Regions from separate parts of the Rhodoferax mekongensis genome, predicted to be linked through region 1. Evidence: riboswitches for the same ligand, from Rfam matches in the RefSeq annotation. Region 1 holds a riboswitch; the other holds the start of a gene.

Region 1 (8,316 bases):
CGAGCGCACAGGCCATCCGCCAGATCGTGGCGCCGGACTTCACGCAAATCGTGAAGCGCTACGGCCCCGCGGTGGTCAACATCAGTGTTACTGGCACCCGCCTGGTGTCCGCCGGAGGCAAAGACGCCCCCAAGGGCAGCAGCCCGGAAGCGGATGACAGTGACGCCATGCAATCCTTTCTGCGCAAATTCCAGGAGCAATTTGGCGCCACGGGTGCCAGCATGACAGTGCCGGTGCGCGGCCTGGGCTCCGGCTTTATCGTGAGTGGCGACGGCCTGGTGCTGACCAATGCCCACGTGGTGGCGCACGCCAGCGAAGTCACCGTGAAACTGACCGACCGCCGTGAGTTCCCCGCCCGCATTCTGGGCGTGGACACCAAGACCGACATGGCGGTCCTGAAGATAGAAGCCCAGAACCTGCCGACAGTCACCATTGGCTCACCCACGGAGCTGAACGTGGGGGAATGGGTGCTGGCCATTGGCTCGCCCTTCGGGCTGGACAACACGGTCACCACCGGCGTGGTCAGCGCCAAGGCCCGAACCCTGCCCGACGACTACACCGTGCCCTTCATCCAGACCGATGCCGCCATCAACCCCGGCAACTCGGGCGGGCCCCTGTTCAACGCCCGTGGGGAAGTAGTGGGCATCAATTCCCAAATCTTTACCCGCAGCGGCGGCTACCAGGGTCTGAGCTTTGCCATCCCCATCGACCTGGCCCAATCCGTAGCACGCCAGATTGTAGCCACCGGCCATGCCGCGCACGGCGTTTTGGGTGTGTCGGCACAAGAGGTGACGCAAGCTTTGGCCACCGCATTGCACCTGTCCAAGCCGGCGGGCGCACTGCTGTCCGAAGTGCATGCCGGCAGTGCAGCCGCCAAAGCGGGCCTGCTGTTCGGCGACGTGATTGTGGGCATCGACGGCCATGCCATTGAGACCTCCAGCGATCTGCCCTTGTGGATCGCCATGGCCGTGCCGGGGCAGAAGATTCGGGTGGACTACTTGCGCAACGGCAAGGCACAAAACACTATTGCCACCCTGGAAGCTCCCGAAGCGGCCGTCAACGCCAAGGCTGGCAACCTGCCGGACTCTCCGATCCTCGCTCCACTGGGCATTGCGGTCCGCAATCTGTTGCCGCTGGAGCAGCGCGCTGCGGACACCAAAACAGGCCTGCTGGTGGATGCCGTGGCAGAAGGCCCCTCCACCAAAGCCGGCATCGAACCCGGCGACATCCTGCTGGCCATCAACCAGACGCCACTCACCTCGGTAGAGCAAGCCCGCCAGCTGCTGGCGAAAGCGGGCAAGTCTGTCGCTGTGCTGGTGCAGCACGGCGGGGACAAGAGCTACTTGGCGCTTAGCTTGCCGTAGCCGCACCGGCTGCGAAGCCGGCCATCAAGGCGACGCAGGCAGCCTCGGGGTCTGAGGATTTGGTGATCGCCGAAATCACCGCTGCGCTGGCCGCACCGGTTGCGGCAACTTCCATCACATTGCTGGCATCTATGCCCGCGATGCCCACCACTGGTACTGGAAACACACCCGCCCAGTAGCGCAGGTTGTCCAAGCCTTGGGGAATCCACGGCATGTCTTTGCTTTGCGTGGCAAAGATGGGGCCACAGGCGATGTAGCTGGGTCGCAGCGCCCAGGCTCGGGCAACCTCCCAGTAGCTGTGGGTGCTGAGCCCCAGACGCACGCCGGCCTGGCGCAATGCGTCCAAATCCACGGTGTCCATATCTTCCTGCCCCAGATGCACGCCATAGGCGCCAAGTTGCAGGGCGAGTTGCCAGTGGTCGTTGATGAACAGCTGTGCGCCCGGCGTGGCCTGGGCCGCTGCAATGCTCTCGGCGATCTGGGCAGACAGCGTGGGCTCTTCCGGGTCTTTGATGCGCAATTGCACCGTGCGGATGCCTGCTGCCAACACACGGCGCACCCAGGCGGCGCTGTCCACCACCGCATAGACGCCCAAAGCCGGGTCGGTGAGACCGGGAAAAGCAGTCTGCGCCGCTGGCGTTTTTTGTAGGCAAGGCAGATTGCCCACGTGCTGCGCAAAGTCAGGCAGTGCCTGCACCGGACCTGCGCCCTGCCCTGCGGCATAGGCATGGCGCAGCGCATGGGTCGTAGCCATTTTGGCCATGACCACCGCATCCGCCACACAGTAGCCGCTGGCCAGCGCCGCCGCCGCCGTGGAGGCGAAAGTGCAGCCCGTGCCGTGGTGCTGCGAAGTGTCTACACGCGGGAGACTCAGCCAGCCTGTAGCCTGCGGGCTTTGCAACCAATCACTGGCCAACCCTTGCGCACGCGCGTCATCACCGCCGGTGATGGCTACCGCAAAGCAGTCATACGCGCTCTGCCCATTGGCAGGTGCGCGTTCCCGGGTACCCAGGCGCCAACGGGCTTGCAGCGCTTGCGCCAGTTCGGGAGCCGGGGCGGCATGCAGGGGGTGATCTGCACGCTCGGCCTGCAAGAGGCGCAATGCCTCCCTGCGGTTGGGCGTGATCAATGTGGCGCGGGGCAGCAGCTGGCGGCAGTAGGCGTCCAGCAGGGCGTCGTCCACAAATGGGGTACCTGTAGTGGAACCCAGCACGGGGTCTACCACCAGCGCTATCGGGAAACCCTGTGCACGCAATGCATCCACCCACCGGCACACCACGCGCAGGTTGTCCACACTCCCGAGCAAGCCGGTCTTGATGGCCTGCGGCGGCATGTCCTGCGCCAGCGCGGCCAACTGCGCGTCCAGCAGATCGGCGCTGACAGGCTCCACACGCACAACCTCCACGGAGCTCTGCGCGGTGATGGCGGCCACGGCCGTGCAGCCATGCACCCCGAATGCCTGCAAGGCTTTCAGGTCCGCCTGCAAGCCGGCACCGCCGCCAGAGTCGGAGCCGGCAATGCTCCAAACCACGGGGCGTCGGCCCGCAGAGGCGCGGGCAAATTCGGTGTCTAAAGTGCTTCTGGCGCCCATAGGTATTGCGCGGGTAGCTTCTTTTTTCATAGCAAATTCACAACAAGATGGGGTGGCCCGCGACCGGAGTAGACGCCACCGCCATGTCCTGGCGGGGCATGACCCCGGCTTCATAGGCCAAGCGGCCGGAAGCTATACCGAGCTTGAACGCGCGGGCCATGCGCACCGGATCTACCGCATGGGCCACAGCGCTATTGAGCAGCACCGCGTCCAGCCCCAGTTCCATGGCCTGCACCGCATCGGCCGGCGAGCCGATGCCGGCGTCCACGATGAGGGGCACGCCGGGCAGGCGCGCGCGCAGGGTGCGCAGTGCGCCGGGATTCACCAACCCTTGGCCGGAGCCTATGGGCGCGCCCCAGGGCATGAGGATGTTGCAGCCGGCATCCAGCAGGCGCTGGCAGCTCACCAGATCGTCCATGCAATAGGGAAACACTTCAAAACCGTCTTTCACCAGTTGCGTGGCGGCGGCCAGCAGTTCGAAGGGGTCGGGCTGCAGGGTGTGGGCGTCGCCCACGACTTCGAGCTTGATCCAGGTGGTGTCAAACAGTTCGCGGGCCATGTGGGCCAGGGTGATGGCTTCGCGGGCGGTGTGGCAGCCGGCGGTGTTGGGCAGCAGGTGGGCGCCTGTGGCTTTGATGAGGGCGAAGAAGTCGCCGGCCTCGGCTCCGTGGGCGAGTTGGCGGCGCAGGCCCATGGTGACGACTTGGGCGCCGGAAGTTGCAATAGCGTCTTGCAGTATTTGGGGCGAGGGGTAGGCTGCGGTGCCCAGGAAGAAGCGGCTGGTCAATGCTTTTCCACCTATGTGCCATTCGCTTACTTCTTCGAGGCGACTTGGCGGCAGTGTGCTCTGCTCCGTGTCCCCCGCCCGCTTTGCGGGCTCCTCCTTGACCTGCGCAGAACACGCTGCCGCCAAGTCACTTTGTGTGGCGGTTGAGCGTTCGAGTCCATCGATCTTTTGTGATGCGGTAAGTTGATCCACCGCTTCGCCATTCATGTGTGTAGTCATGGGTCAACCGCCTTCGATGGGTTGAAAGGTGAGGATGGTGTCGCCCTCTGCCAGCGGCTGCTGGGCGCGCTGGCTGCGGGGTACGAAGTTGCCGTTGACGGCGGTGGCCAGCGCCGCCGGCAGCACTCCGCGTGCATCCAACCATTCCTGTAGGGTTCGGGCGTTTGTCGTTTCCGGGGTGCCGTTCACAGTGATTGTGATGGTCTTTGGCTCGGTGTCTGTGGTGGTCATAGCTTGAGCTCTTGCAATGCCTGCTCCACCAGTGCCGGGGCGATGAGCCAGCCGTGGCGGAAGAGGCCGTTGATGTCTGTTTTGCGTGCGCTGTGGCGGATGGCCGGCAGGTTGTCGGGCAACGCGGGGCGCAGGTTGGTTTCGGTGTGCACCACGCGGGCTTCGGCCAGTGCGGGCATGACGCTGTGGGCCGCACTCAGCAGCTCCAGCGTGCTGCGCAGGGACACGGGCGAGCGGTCTTCACTTTCGATTTCGCTGGCCCCCACCACGATCACATCACCGGGGCGAGGCACCATGTAGATGGAGTGGCGCGGGTGCAGCAGGCGCACCGGGCGGTGCAAGGGCACGCCGGGCGCGTGCAACCAGAACACCTCGCCACGCACACCGCGCACCGGCAACGCGGGCTTGGCGCCCACGCCACGTACGTCGAACACATGGTCGAAGCGATGTTGTGTTTCACCGACCTGGATCGCGCCTGCGTCCAACGCCGTGACGGTGCTGCCCCAATGCCATTGCACACCTTGCACCGCGGCTTGTGCGCCCAGCGCCTGCAGGGCCTGAACGGGGTGTATCTGGCCCTCACTGGGCAGCAACCAAGCCAGCGCCGGGCCTTGGATGGAGGGCTCCAGCGCGCGCAGTGCATCCATCGTTAACGACTGCGGTTGGTATGGCGCATCGGCCTTGGCTTGCAAGAGTCCGACAACGCGCTGGGCCGCACCGGCATCGCTGCGGTGGGCCAGCAGCAGGCTGCCGTGCATGTGCAGGGCTACCGGCTCAGACAGCGCCTGCACGATCTGCGGCCAGAGCTGGCAGGAGCGCACGCCCAATACAAACACTTCGCTACCCGCGCGCTCCAGCTCAGCCACTGGGCTCAGCATGCCAGCCGCGGTCCAGCCCGCAGCCCGCGAACCGGACTCCGCACGCGGGCCGGGGCCCGACGCCGAGTCAAACACCTGCACGTCGTGGCCTGCGCGGCTGAGCGTGAACGCCAGTAGCCGCCCGAGCACGCCCGCGCCGGCAATGCCTATGCGCATCGCCATCGTCAGGCCTTGGGGTCTTGGTCGGAGGTCGGTACCAGGTTGATGGGGATGTAGATTTCCCCGCCCACCTTTTTGAACTCGCCCGACATCACGGCCATGCCCGATTGCAACGCCTGCTCCTCGCTCACGCCCAAGTTCTTGGCGTAGTCACGCACCTCCTGGGTGATCTTCATGGAGCAGAACTTGGGGCCGCACATGGAGCAGAAATGCGCCACCTTGGCGCCTTCGGCCGGCAGGGTTTCGTCGTGAAACTGCTTGGCGGTGTCGGGGTCCAGCGAGAGGTTGAACTGGTCCATCCAGCGGAACTCAAAGCGCGCCTTGGACAAGGCATCATCCCGCGCCCGCACGCCCGGATGGCCCTTGGCCACGTCGGCCACGTGGGCGGCAATCTTGTAGGTAATGATGCCGGTCTTCACGTCCTCGCGGTCCGGCAGGCCCAGGTGTTCCTTGGGCGTCACATAGCACAGCATGGCGGTACCAAACCAGCCAATCATGGCTGCACCAATGCCGCTGGTGATGTGGTCGTAGCCCGGCGCAATGTCAGTCGTCAGCGGCCCGAGGGTGTAGAACGGGGCTTCACCGCAGTGCTTGAGCTGCTCGGTCATGTTGGCCTGCACCATGTGCATGGGCACGTGGCCGGGGCCTTCGATCATGACCTGCACATCCTGCTGCCAGGCCTTGTGCGTCAGCTCACCCAAGGTGTGCAGCTCGGCAAATTGGGCTTCGTCATTCGCATCAGCACCAGAGCCCGGGCGCAGGCCATCGCCCAGCGAATAGCTCACGTCGTACGCGCGCATGATCTCCGTCATCTCGTCGAAGTGCGTGTACAAAAAGTTTTCTTTGTGATGGGCGATGCACCACTTGGCCATGATGGAGCCACCGCGCGAGACGATGCCTGTTACCCGGTTCGCCGTGAGGTGGATGAAGGGCAGGCGTACGCCGGCATGCACCGTGAAATAGTCCACGCCCTGCTCCGCTTGCTCAATCAATGTGTCCCGGAAGATCTCCCAGGTCAGGTCTTCGGCAATGCCGCCCACCTTTTCCAGCGCCTGGTAAATCGGCACGGTGCCGATGGGTACCGGGCTGTTGCGCACGATCCAGTCGCGTGTAGTGTGAATGTTTTTGCCGGTTGACAAGTCCATCACGGTGTCGGCACCCCAGCGAATGGACCAGACCAGCTTTTCCACTTCCTCCTCGATGCTGGACGTCACTGCCGAGTTGCCGATGTTGGCGTTGATCTTCACCAGGAAGTTGCGGCCAATCGCCATGGGCTCCAGCTCGGTATGGTTGATGTTGGCGGGGATGATGGCGCGGCCGCGGGCCACTTCATCCCGCACGAACTCGGGCGTCACCACCTTCGGGATGCTGGCTCCAAAGCTGTTGCCGGCCAGACGCTTCTCGCGGTCTGCGTTGCTCAGGTATTGCGCTTGCCACTCCAGGTTCTGGTTCTCACGCAGGGCGACGTATTCCATCTCGGGTGTGACGATGCCTTTGCGCGCGTAGTGCATTTGCGTGACGTTGGCGCCACTCTTGGCACGGCGCGGCTGGCGTTGCAGGCCGGCGGCTTGAGCACGCAAGGCAGCCAGGGCGTCGGTTTCGCCGTGCTTCAGGCCATCATCCAGCGCAAAGGGCTTGCGGCCTTCGTACAACTCGGTGTCGCCACGACCGGCAATCCACTGTGCGCGCACCAGCGGCAAGCCCGAACGCACGTCGATGTGGGCACGCGGGTCGGTGTACGGGCCGGAGGTGTCGTACACCGTGATGGCCTCGCCATTGCTCTGCATGATTTCGCGCAGCGGCACCTGAATGTCAGGGCGGCTGCCTTGCAGATAACGTTTGGTGGAAGCGGGAAGCGGCTCGCGTGTGAGGCGAATGAATTGGGCGAGTTTGTCGGGTGCGTTCACTGGGAAATCTCCGGGTTAACGCCCGAAGAAAGAGAAAAACACGCCCCCGAAAACTTGGAATGAGCCACGGCCCGCACGGCACACGGCCGGGGGCACTGCTCTGCACTTCTTACGCTGGTATGAACCAGATCAAGTTCACGGGTTTGGTATCCATCTCAGCGCAACCACTGCGCACCCCGGGCAGGGCGGAGTGTACGACAAAGTAAAAAACTCACAGCCGTGTGAATCGTTTTTCCTTCTCATACGGGTACACATCATGCACATACCCCGCAGCAATACGCTCCTTCTGCGTCTGCCAGAAGGCGGGGTCCAGCAGATTGGCGTGGTATTGCATGAACACGTCGCGCACCAGCGGATTGCCCAGCAGAAAAGGCGCAAAAGTTTCGGGAAACACATCGCGCGGGCCGACGGCGTAACAAACTTCACCGGACATTTCTTCTTCCTCGTTGCGTGGTTCGGGCACTTTGCGGAAGTTGCAATCGGTGAGGTATTCGATTTCGTCGTAGTCATAGAACACGACCTTGTTGTTACGGGTGATGCCGAAGTTCTTCCAGAGCATGTCGCCGGGGAAGATGTTGGCGGCCACCATGTCTTTGATGGCGTAGCCGTAGTCAATCACCGAGCGCTCAATCTGGTGCCGTGCCCGCAGGGCTGCGGGGCTCTGGTTGCTGCGGTCCGCGCCGCCCGCATCAAACGCTTCTTGCAGGTACATATTGAGCGGGATCATGCGGCGCTCGATGTAGACGTGCTTGAGGATGACCTCGGTACGGCCATCGCCATCGCGGTCGCTGATCTCCAGTTGGCTGGGCGCAAACTGCTGCAGCTCGGCAATCAGCTCATCGCTGAAACGATCCCGAGGGAACGCCACATCGCCATAGTCCAGCGTATCGGCCATGCGGCCTACGCGGTCGTGCTGCTTGACCAGCTGGTACTTGCCCATGACCTGCTCGCGGGTGGTTTCCTTCTGGTGCGGAAAGTAGTCTTTGATGACCTTGAACACATAAGGGTAGCTGGGCAGGTCAAACACCAGCATCACCATGCCCTTGATACCGGCTGCAATGCGGAACTTGTCGCTACTGTGCTGCAGGTGGTGCAGAAAGTCGCGGTAAAACAGGGTCTTGCCCTGCTTGGCCAGCCCCAGCGCGTTGTAGATTTCGTTGCGCGGTTTGCGCGGCATCAT
Region 2 (8,316 bases), 590 kb from region 1:
CGACCACCACAGCCCGGCCAACCGCAGCAAGATGCAGCAGGGCATTGCGTTGACGGATGCCGACCGCGAAGGCTGGCTCGCCACCTTGAGCGAGCAGATCCGCCTGCACCCGCAGGGTGCGGTGGTGACCTGCTCTGCGCTCAAGCGCACGTACCGTGACCGGCTGCGCGCGGCAGCCCCCGATTTGCTGTTTGCATTTCTCGAGATCAGCCGCACGGATGCCCAAGCCCGCGTGACCGCCCGGGCAGCCAGCCACTTCTTCTCTACCAGCCTGGTGGACAACCAATTTGCCACTTTGCAGTCCCCCACCGGTGAAGCCGGTGTGTTGACCCTGAACGCCATGCAACCCTTGGACGACTTGCAGGCTGCCGTGACTGCATGGCTCGCAACCTACGAGGAAACTTTATGAGTGCCCCCCATACGCCGGACACACCGGTCCGCAACAGCGGCTTTGTCCGTACCACCAATGTGCTGATGGCGATCTGCCTCGGTGTTATGGCTTTGGCGGTGTTCGTCAACGTCGTATTGCGTTATGGCTTTGGCAGTGGGGTGGCTGCGAGCGAAGAGTTGTCGCGCCTGCTGTTTGTCTGGATGGTGTTCATTGGTGCCACGGCGGCCTACCCGGCCGGTGAACACATGGCATTCACCAGTCTGTTGGCAGTATTGCAAAAACGACCCAAAGCACTGGCCTTTATGACCCTGTTGATTCGTCTGTTGGTGTTGCTGGCTTGCGGGTTGTTGGGCCGTGGTGCCTGGCAGCAGGTGGTGGTCGGGATGGACAGCACCTCGGTCGTGCTGGGCTATCCGAATGCATTGCTGCCGCTGCCCGCGCTTTTGTGCTCCTTGTCCATCGGCGCCATGGCGCTGTGGGAGTTGATTCAACGTGCCCCGCTGGACCTGGGCCACACCGCCGACGTGGAGTAAGGCCATGAGCAACGAAGGACTCTCATTTATTGTTTTCTCCGTAGGCATGCTGGCCCTCATGGGTATCGGCATGAACATGGGCTTGGCGCTGGTACTGACTGGTGCCGGCATGGCTTGGGTGCTGGATTTCTGGGACACCCAGCTGCTCGCGCAAAACCTGGTGGCAGGGGTGGATAGCTTCCCCCTGTTGGCGGTGCCTTTTTTCATTCTGGCTGGTGAGCTGATGAACAGCGGCGGCATCAGCCGGCGCATCATCACCATGGCCCAGGCGTGGGTGGGGCATATCCGCGGCGGTTTGGGCTTTGTGGCCATCGGTGCGGCGGTCATGATGGCCAGCATGAGTGGCTCGGCCTTGGCCGACACTGCAGCACTCGCCACCATCCTGATGCCCATGATGCGCCAGCAGGGTTACCCCATGCACACCTCTGCGGGGCTGTTGGCGTCGGGCGGCATCATCGCGCCCATCATTCCGCCCAGCATGCCGTTTGTGATTTATGGCGTGACTACCAACACGTCCATCTCGGCCCTGTTCCTCTCCGGCATCGTGCCCGGTTTGATCATGGGCGCGGGATTGATCGTGGCCTGGAAGCTGGTGCTGCGCAACATTGAGTTGCCCGAAGGCCAGCCGCTGCCCATGCGTGAACGGCTGCAGGCCACGCTGAAAGCCTTCTGGGCCATGTTGATGCCCGTCATCATCATCGGCGGCATGAAGTCGGGTGTGTTTACGCCCACCGAAGCTGCCGTCGTGGCGGCGTTTTATGCCCTGGTGGTGGCCTTGTTTGTTCACCGCGAAATGAAGGTCGCCGAGGTCTACGGGGTGCTGGTCCGGGCTGCCAAGACCACTGCCATCGTGATGTTCCTGTGCGCAGGGGCTCAGGTGGCCAGCTACATGATCACCCTGGCGGATTTGCCCAGTGTGCTTTCCGGCTGGTTGGGCCCCTTGGTGGAGAGCCCGCGCCTGTTGATGCTGGTGATGATGTTGGTGTTGATCCTCGTGGGTACCGCACTGGACTTGACGCCCACCATCCTGATTTTTGCGCCGGTGATGTTGCCCATCGCCGTCAAGGCCGGTATTGACCCCGTGTACTTCGGGCTGATGTTCGTGCTCAACGGCGCCATCGGACTGATTACACCGCCCGTGGGCACGGTGCTCAACGTGGTGGCCGGGGTAGGGCGTTTGCCGCTGCACCGCGTGGTGCAGGGTGTGAATCCGTTCCTGATCACCTACACGCTGATTTTGTTTCTCTTCGTGCTTTTCCCGCAGATCGTGACCGCGCCGGTGGCGTGGATGCGCTAAGCGTTCTTCCCTTTCGCAACACAACAACACTTACTCTGGAGACATACCATGAAAGCTTCCCCCTCAATGTTCCGTCGCGCCGTTCTGGCCGTGGCTGGTGCTGCGGTATTCAGTGCCGCGCTGCCTGCACTGGCCCAAGACATCAAGCCCCGCCTGATTCGCTTTGGCTACGGCCTCAATGAGCAGAGCAACCAGGGCCGCGCTGCCAAGGTGTTTGCCGAGGCCGTGGAGAAAGCGTCCGGCGGCAAAATGAAGGTTCGCACCATCGGTGCCGCCGCCCTCGGACCCGACGTCCAGATGCAAAACTCCCTGATCGGTGGCGCGCAGGAAATGATGGTCGGTTCCACCGCCACGCTGGTCGGCATCACCAAAGAAATGGCACTGTGGGACACCCCTTTCCTGATCAGCAACGCCAAGGAAGCGGACGCACTGCTGGATGGCCCGGTCGGCGACAAGATCCGCAATAAGCTCCAGGACAAAGGCCTGGTCGGTCTGGCCTATTGGGAAAATGGTTTCCGTAACCTGACCAACAGCAAACGCGCCATCAACAAGGTGGAAGACCTGGAAGGCATCAAATTGCGTGTGATGCAGAACAACGTCTTCCTCAACAGCTTCAAGACGCTGGGTGCCAACGCCGTGCCCATGGCTTTCTCAGAGCTCTTCAGCGCGCTGGAAACCAACACGGTAGACGGCCAGGAAAACCCCTTCAACACCATCTTGTCGAGCAAGTTCTACGAGGTGCAGAAGTACGTGACCGTGACCAACCACGTCTACAGCCCCTGGATCGTGCTGGTGAGCAAAAAGTGGTGGGATCAGCTGTCCAAGGATGAGCAAAAAATCCTGAGCGATGCTGCCAAACTGAGCCGCGACTTCGAGCGCAAAGACACCCGCGAGGAAGCCGCCAAGGCCGTGGCTGACTTGAAGGCCAAGGGCATGCAGATCAACGAGTTGTCGCCCGCCGAGTCTGCCCGTATGCGCGACAAGCTCACCCGTGTGTACGCCTCCATTGGCGCAGATATCGGCATGGATTTGTGGAATGAAGCGCAGGCCGAGCTGGTGAAAATCCGCGCCAAGAAGTAAGTGTTGTCAGTGGGCGGTGAAGGCCGGCTTACCAGTCTTCCTTCACCGCCATCACTGCGTCCCGCCCGGCAGCAGCGCGACCGGACAACCAGGCGGTCAGCGTCCCCGCCGCAATCACGGCAGCCCCCAGTGCTGCCAGCCGGCCCCAAGGCAGGGCCAGCTCCATGGTCCAGTGGAAGCTCTGCGGGTTGACCACATGCACCAACACCACGGCGACTGCCAGGCCAAGCGCAATGCCGGCCAATGCGCCCAGTGATGTCCACGCAGCGCCCTCCATGGCCACCACCCGCAGAATCTGCCGGCGTGTGAGCCCCAGATGCACCAGCAGCCCGAACTCCTTGCGGCGCGCCAGCACTTGCGCGCTGAAACTGGCCGCCACCCCGAAGAGCCCGATGGCAATGGCCACAGCCTGCAGCCAGTAGGTCACCGCAAAACTCCGGTCAAAAATCTTCAAGCTGGTGGCGCGTATCTCGCGGGCGGAGCCGAATTCCAGCAGCCTGCCGGCCTCGCCACCGGGCGTGCCGGCCAGGCGGTCGGCCAGGCTGCGCATGGCGCTCTGCAGGGCCTCGGGGGACGCGCCTTCCTCCAGCCAGAAGGCCATGTCATTGACCCGCGTGTCCCGGGTCCAATGCAAGTAATCCGCGCGGTCCAGGGTGATAGCGCCGCTCTGGCGTGCATAGTCCCGCCAGATTCCTGCTACAAAAAAAGGAGCTGCTTGCGCATATTCCGCGGGCGCCAAGGCCTGATTTGGCTTGAAGGCCAGAGAAAGGGCCGGGAAAGGTTCCCCGACCCTGGCGCCGTACAAATCCACCATCGCCTCACTCACATAAATGGCAATGCTCCCCTGTGGGACCTTGGCTACGCCTCCCACCAGGGGCAGATTCAGCTGGCTACTCTGCGGGTCCCGCAAGGGGCGGGCAATCAGCGCAACGGGAGGTTTGGCAGAGTCCAGGGAAAGATTCTGGATACGTTGGGTGGTAGCGCGTGCCACGCCGGGCAGGGCGCTGGCTTGGTCCACAAAGGCGGGGTCCAGATACGCGGTGTCCAGCGCGCTGCTGCTGATGGCGGTGCGCAGGTACAGGTCGGCGGGCAGCACCTGGTCCAGCCAGTCCATCACCGAGCCGCGAAAGCTGGCCACCATCACGGTAAGTGCCACCGCCAGGCTCAGGGCCGCGACAACGCCACTCACGGCAACCGCCGCACTCTCGCGCACGCGCCGGGCGCGCTCTACTGCCAGCAGAGGCAGCAGCTGGCGTGCCAGAAGCGGTGCCACGCGGTTGAGCACCACGCCCACGAGCGCAGGCAGGCTCACAATACCGCCCAGCAGCAGGGCCGCCACACTCAGGTAGGCGGCCAGCGGCATGTCCCACACCGGGGGCAAGAGGGCCAGCAGACCGCCGGCCGCCAGCAACGCTACGCCCCAACGCACACCGCTGCCACCGCCTTGGCTGTGCCCCAATCCCTTCAGGGTTTGGGCGGGTGGCAAGGCTTGCGCCAGTCGGGCAGGGCCCCATGCGCCGAGCAAAGCTGCGGCAGTGCCCAGTGCCCCGAACACCAGCGCAGCCCAAGGGCTCCATTGCAAGGCCGGTGTGGCGCCGCTGAAGTAACCGCCACCCAAGTCGCCACCCAACAAGCGCAGGGCCAGGGCCGCCAATGCAGTGCCCAGCAGCAAGCCCAGCGCACTGCCGAAGGCACCCAAAGCAGCGGCTTCCCACAACACCAGTTGCAGGCGCTGCCGACCGGTCAGGCCCAGCACCGCCAGCAAGGCAAACTGCTGCGAGCGCCGCGTCACGCTCAAGGCGAGCACCGAAAACACCAGAAAGCCGCCGGTAAACAAGGCCACCAGCGCCAGCACCGTGAGGTTCACCCGATAGGCGCGTGAGAGATTGCTGACCCGGGTGACGGCATCGCCGGGCTCGCGCAGTGTGGCACCTGCCGGCCAATCGGCCTCGCTTTGCAGTCGTTGCACCAAAGCCTTGCGGTCAACCCCGGCGCGCAGACGCAGGTCGACCCGCGTGATGCGTTCGCCCAAGCCGAACAGGTCTTGGACCGCGGCAATGTCCATCACGGCCAGCGCGGCGCCGCCCGCCGCCACGCTGCCCGCCACCCGCACCGCTTGCATGCGCAAGCCAATCTGCAATAGCAGCGTGTCGTCACCGAGAGACTGGCGTGCCAGCGGATTCAAAAAAACGGCATCGGGCGCGAAGAAGGACAGTCTGTCTGCGCCTTCGGCCTTGTCCGGCCGCGGCAGCAAGTCCGGGGCCATGGCGGCCACTTGCAGAGGGTCGATGCCGATCACCCGCAGCAGCGTGCGCTTGGGCTCGGCGCTGGTGTTCGTACTGGGGATGGGTGAGGCGGGCAGGGCGTACGTGCTGATTTCCAGCACTGGCGAGGCCAGCACAATGTCCGGATCGCGCTGCAAGCGGCCCCATAGTTCCAGAGGCACGCCCTCGGTGCTGTTGGCGCTGCGCAGCTCCAGGTCGGGCTGGCCGCCCACCGAACGCACCGCCTGCGAAAACTCGTCCAAGGCAGAGGCGTTGATCAGGTGCACCGAAAACGCCAGCGCCACCCCCAGCATCACCGACACCACCGCTGCCGCATTGCGCCAAGGGTGCTGGCGCAGCTCTTGCCAGGAGAAGCTGCAAAGTAGGGGCCACAAGGGCCCGGCGGGGCGCCGGTAGTTCTGGAACATGGGGCGATTGTGCGTCTGCTGGCGATGGATGTACGCCGGCGCCTACAATCACGGCTTCCACCGGGGGTGTCCGTCACAGGACTGAGAAATACCCCATGTACCTGATCTGGGTTATGCCAGCGTAGGAAGCGTGAGAGGCCAGAGTCCCGTTTGCGGGTGCCGGTTTTTGATGCAGCCGTCGCCGGCGCATTGAAAGAGAGCACACCATGCAACACGGGATTTTTTCGTTTCTGAAGACCACTTTGGGCGTTGCGCTACTGACAGCGGGGCTGTCTGCGACGCAAGCGCAAGCGCAAGAGCTGCGTGTACTGACCCACAGCTCCTTCACCGTCCCCAAGCCATTGCTGGCCCAGTTTGAAAAAGAGAACGGTGTAAAGCTGCGAATCACCAAAGCGGGTGATGCCGGCGAAATGCTCAACAAGCTCATCCTCACCAAGGCCAACCCGATTGCCGACGTGGTGTATGGCATTGACAACGCTTTGGCCCCCAAGGCACTGGCGGCTGACGTGTTGGAAGCCGGTGCTCCCGCTGCGGCCGGCCGCAAACCCGTGGCTGAACTGCCCGCGCCCCTGGTGCCGGTGGACTACGGCTATGTCACCCTGAACTACGACAAAGCATGGTTCGCCAAAAACGGTGTGGCCTTGCCCAAGACGCTGGACGACTTGACCCAGCCCGCCTATGCCAAATTGCTGGTCGTGCAAAACCCGGCCACCAGCAGCCCCGGCTATGCGTTTTTGCTTTCTACCATCGCCACCTTGGGCGAAGACAAGGCCTTTGATTTCTGGGCCAAGCTGCGCGCCAATGGCCTGAAAGTGGCCAAAGGCTGGACTGAGGCCTACTACACCGAGTTCAGCCAGAACGGCGGCAAGCACCCCCTCGTGGTCAGCTATGCCACCAGCCCGGCGGCCGAGCTGTTTTACAGCAAGACCAAATTGGCCGAACCACCCACAGGCTCCTTGAGCTTGCCCGGTGCGGTGTTCCGCCAAGTCGAAGGCGTGGCGCTGGTCAAGGGCGGCAAAAACCGCGCCGCCGCCGAGAAGTTTGTGGACTTCATGCGTTCTGCCCCCGTTCAAACCGGCATGCAAACCGAAATGTGGATGTTCCCTGCCGAAGCGGGTGTGGCCAAGGCTGAGGCCTTCAAGTTCGCGCCTGAGCCCACGGCGTTTAGTGCCCCTTCGGATGCGGACATTGCGGCCAAGGGCGCAGAGTGGGTGGCACGTTGGACCAAGGTGGTCTTGAAGTAAGTGCTGTCGCGGCGCGCGGTGCGTGGAGCGTAAAGGCGGGATGCAAGCTGTAGCGAGGCGGACCGGCGTCTTTGCGCGCTGGTGGCTGGCGGCAGTGCCCTTGGCGTTTCTCGCGGTGGTCTTGGTAGCGCCGGCGCTGCGCTTGCTCGCAGAGGGTTGGGGTGCGGAGAGCTTGTGGGCACCTTGGCAGGACGACTATTTGCGCGGGCGTCTGCTCTGGTCGCTGGCGCAAGCGGCCATGACCTGTGTGGCTACTTTGCTGCTCGGCTTGCCCATGGCTTGGGTGCTGGCACGCTGGGAGTTTCCCGGCCGGGCACTCCTGTTGCGAGGGCTGATGCTGCCCTTTGTGGTACCGACTTTGGTGGCAGCCATGGGCGTGTTGGCGTTTGCAGGACCGAACGGTTGGCTCTCGCGCTGGGGTGGGCCGGACCTGCAAGGCACACCCTGGCTGCTGCTGTACGGCAACCTGTTCTTCAACCTGTGTGTGGTGGTGCGTGCCGGCGTCGATGCGCTTTCCAGTGTGAGTGCCGCGCGAGTGGCCGCGGCCCGCAGTCTGGGGGCCACACCCTGGCGGGCTTTCTGGCGGGTGGAGTGGCCGGCCGTTGCGCCGTGGTTGGCCTCCGCCCTGTGCCTGGTGTTTCTGTATTGCTTCTCGGGGTTTGGTCTGGCCTTGGTGCTGGGCGGGCAGAACTACGCCACCGCCGAGGTCGAGATCTACACCTTGGTCGCCCACGAGCTGCAGCTCGGGCAGGCCGGTGTGCTGTCTTTGTGGATGCTGGCACTCACCGCCATCGTGGCCTGGGGCTATGCCTTCATGGAGCGCCGTTTGGCTACACCCGCGCGTGCCGACGCCATACTCCGCCGCTGCCCGCAAGGCTGGGTCGCTTGGGGGGCAGTGGTCGCTGTTGTGTTGATTTGGATGCTTATTTGTGCTGCGCCGCTCGTCAGCATTGCGCGAGGCGCTATGAATTCAGGAGCTATGGCTTGGGCCGTGTTGACCGATGAAGACACGCTCTCGGCCTTGTCCAACACCGCGCAATTCTCAGCACTGGCGCTGGCGCTGGCTACCGGCTTGGGGC

The links. Region 1 has a riboswitch for thiamine pyrophosphate ahead of thiC (phosphomethylpyrimidine synthase ThiC). Riboswitches for the same ligand answer to the same signal wherever they lie in the genome.
Region 2: linked by a shared signal. The riboswitch ahead of RAN89_RS15550 (thiamine ABC transporter substrate-binding protein) and the one ahead of thiC (phosphomethylpyrimidine synthase ThiC) in region 1 are both predicted to bind thiamine pyrophosphate.

What each region holds. Positions count from the first base shown of each region.
Region 1 covers NZ_CP132507.1:3,864,564-3,872,879, forward strand. Annotated here, with positions in the region: gene RAN89_RS18480 (Do family serine endopeptidase) at 1-1,364, shown strand, start outside; gene thiE (thiamine phosphate synthase) at 1,351-2,985, opposite strand; gene RAN89_RS18490 (thiazole synthase) at 2,993-3,961, opposite strand; gene thiS (sulfur carrier protein ThiS) at 3,965-4,192, opposite strand; gene RAN89_RS18500 (FAD-dependent oxidoreductase) at 4,189-5,226, opposite strand; gene thiC (phosphomethylpyrimidine synthase ThiC) at 5,235-7,136, opposite strand; TPP riboswitch at 7,225-7,325, opposite strand; gene aceK (bifunctional isocitrate dehydrogenase kinase/phosphatase) at 7,348-8,316, opposite strand, start outside.
Region 2 covers NZ_CP132507.1:3,272,797-3,281,112, reverse strand. Annotated here, with positions in the region: gene RAN89_RS15575 (gluconokinase) at 1-409, shown strand, start outside; gene RAN89_RS15570 (TRAP transporter small permease) at 406-924, shown strand; gene RAN89_RS15565 (TRAP transporter large permease) at 929-2,221, shown strand; gene RAN89_RS15560 (TRAP transporter substrate-binding protein) at 2,270-3,301, shown strand; gene RAN89_RS15555 (ABC transporter permease) at 3,330-5,993, opposite strand; TPP riboswitch at 6,046-6,139, shown strand; gene RAN89_RS15550 (thiamine ABC transporter substrate-binding protein) at 6,200-7,237, shown strand; gene RAN89_RS15545 (ABC transporter permease) at 7,278-8,316, shown strand, end outside.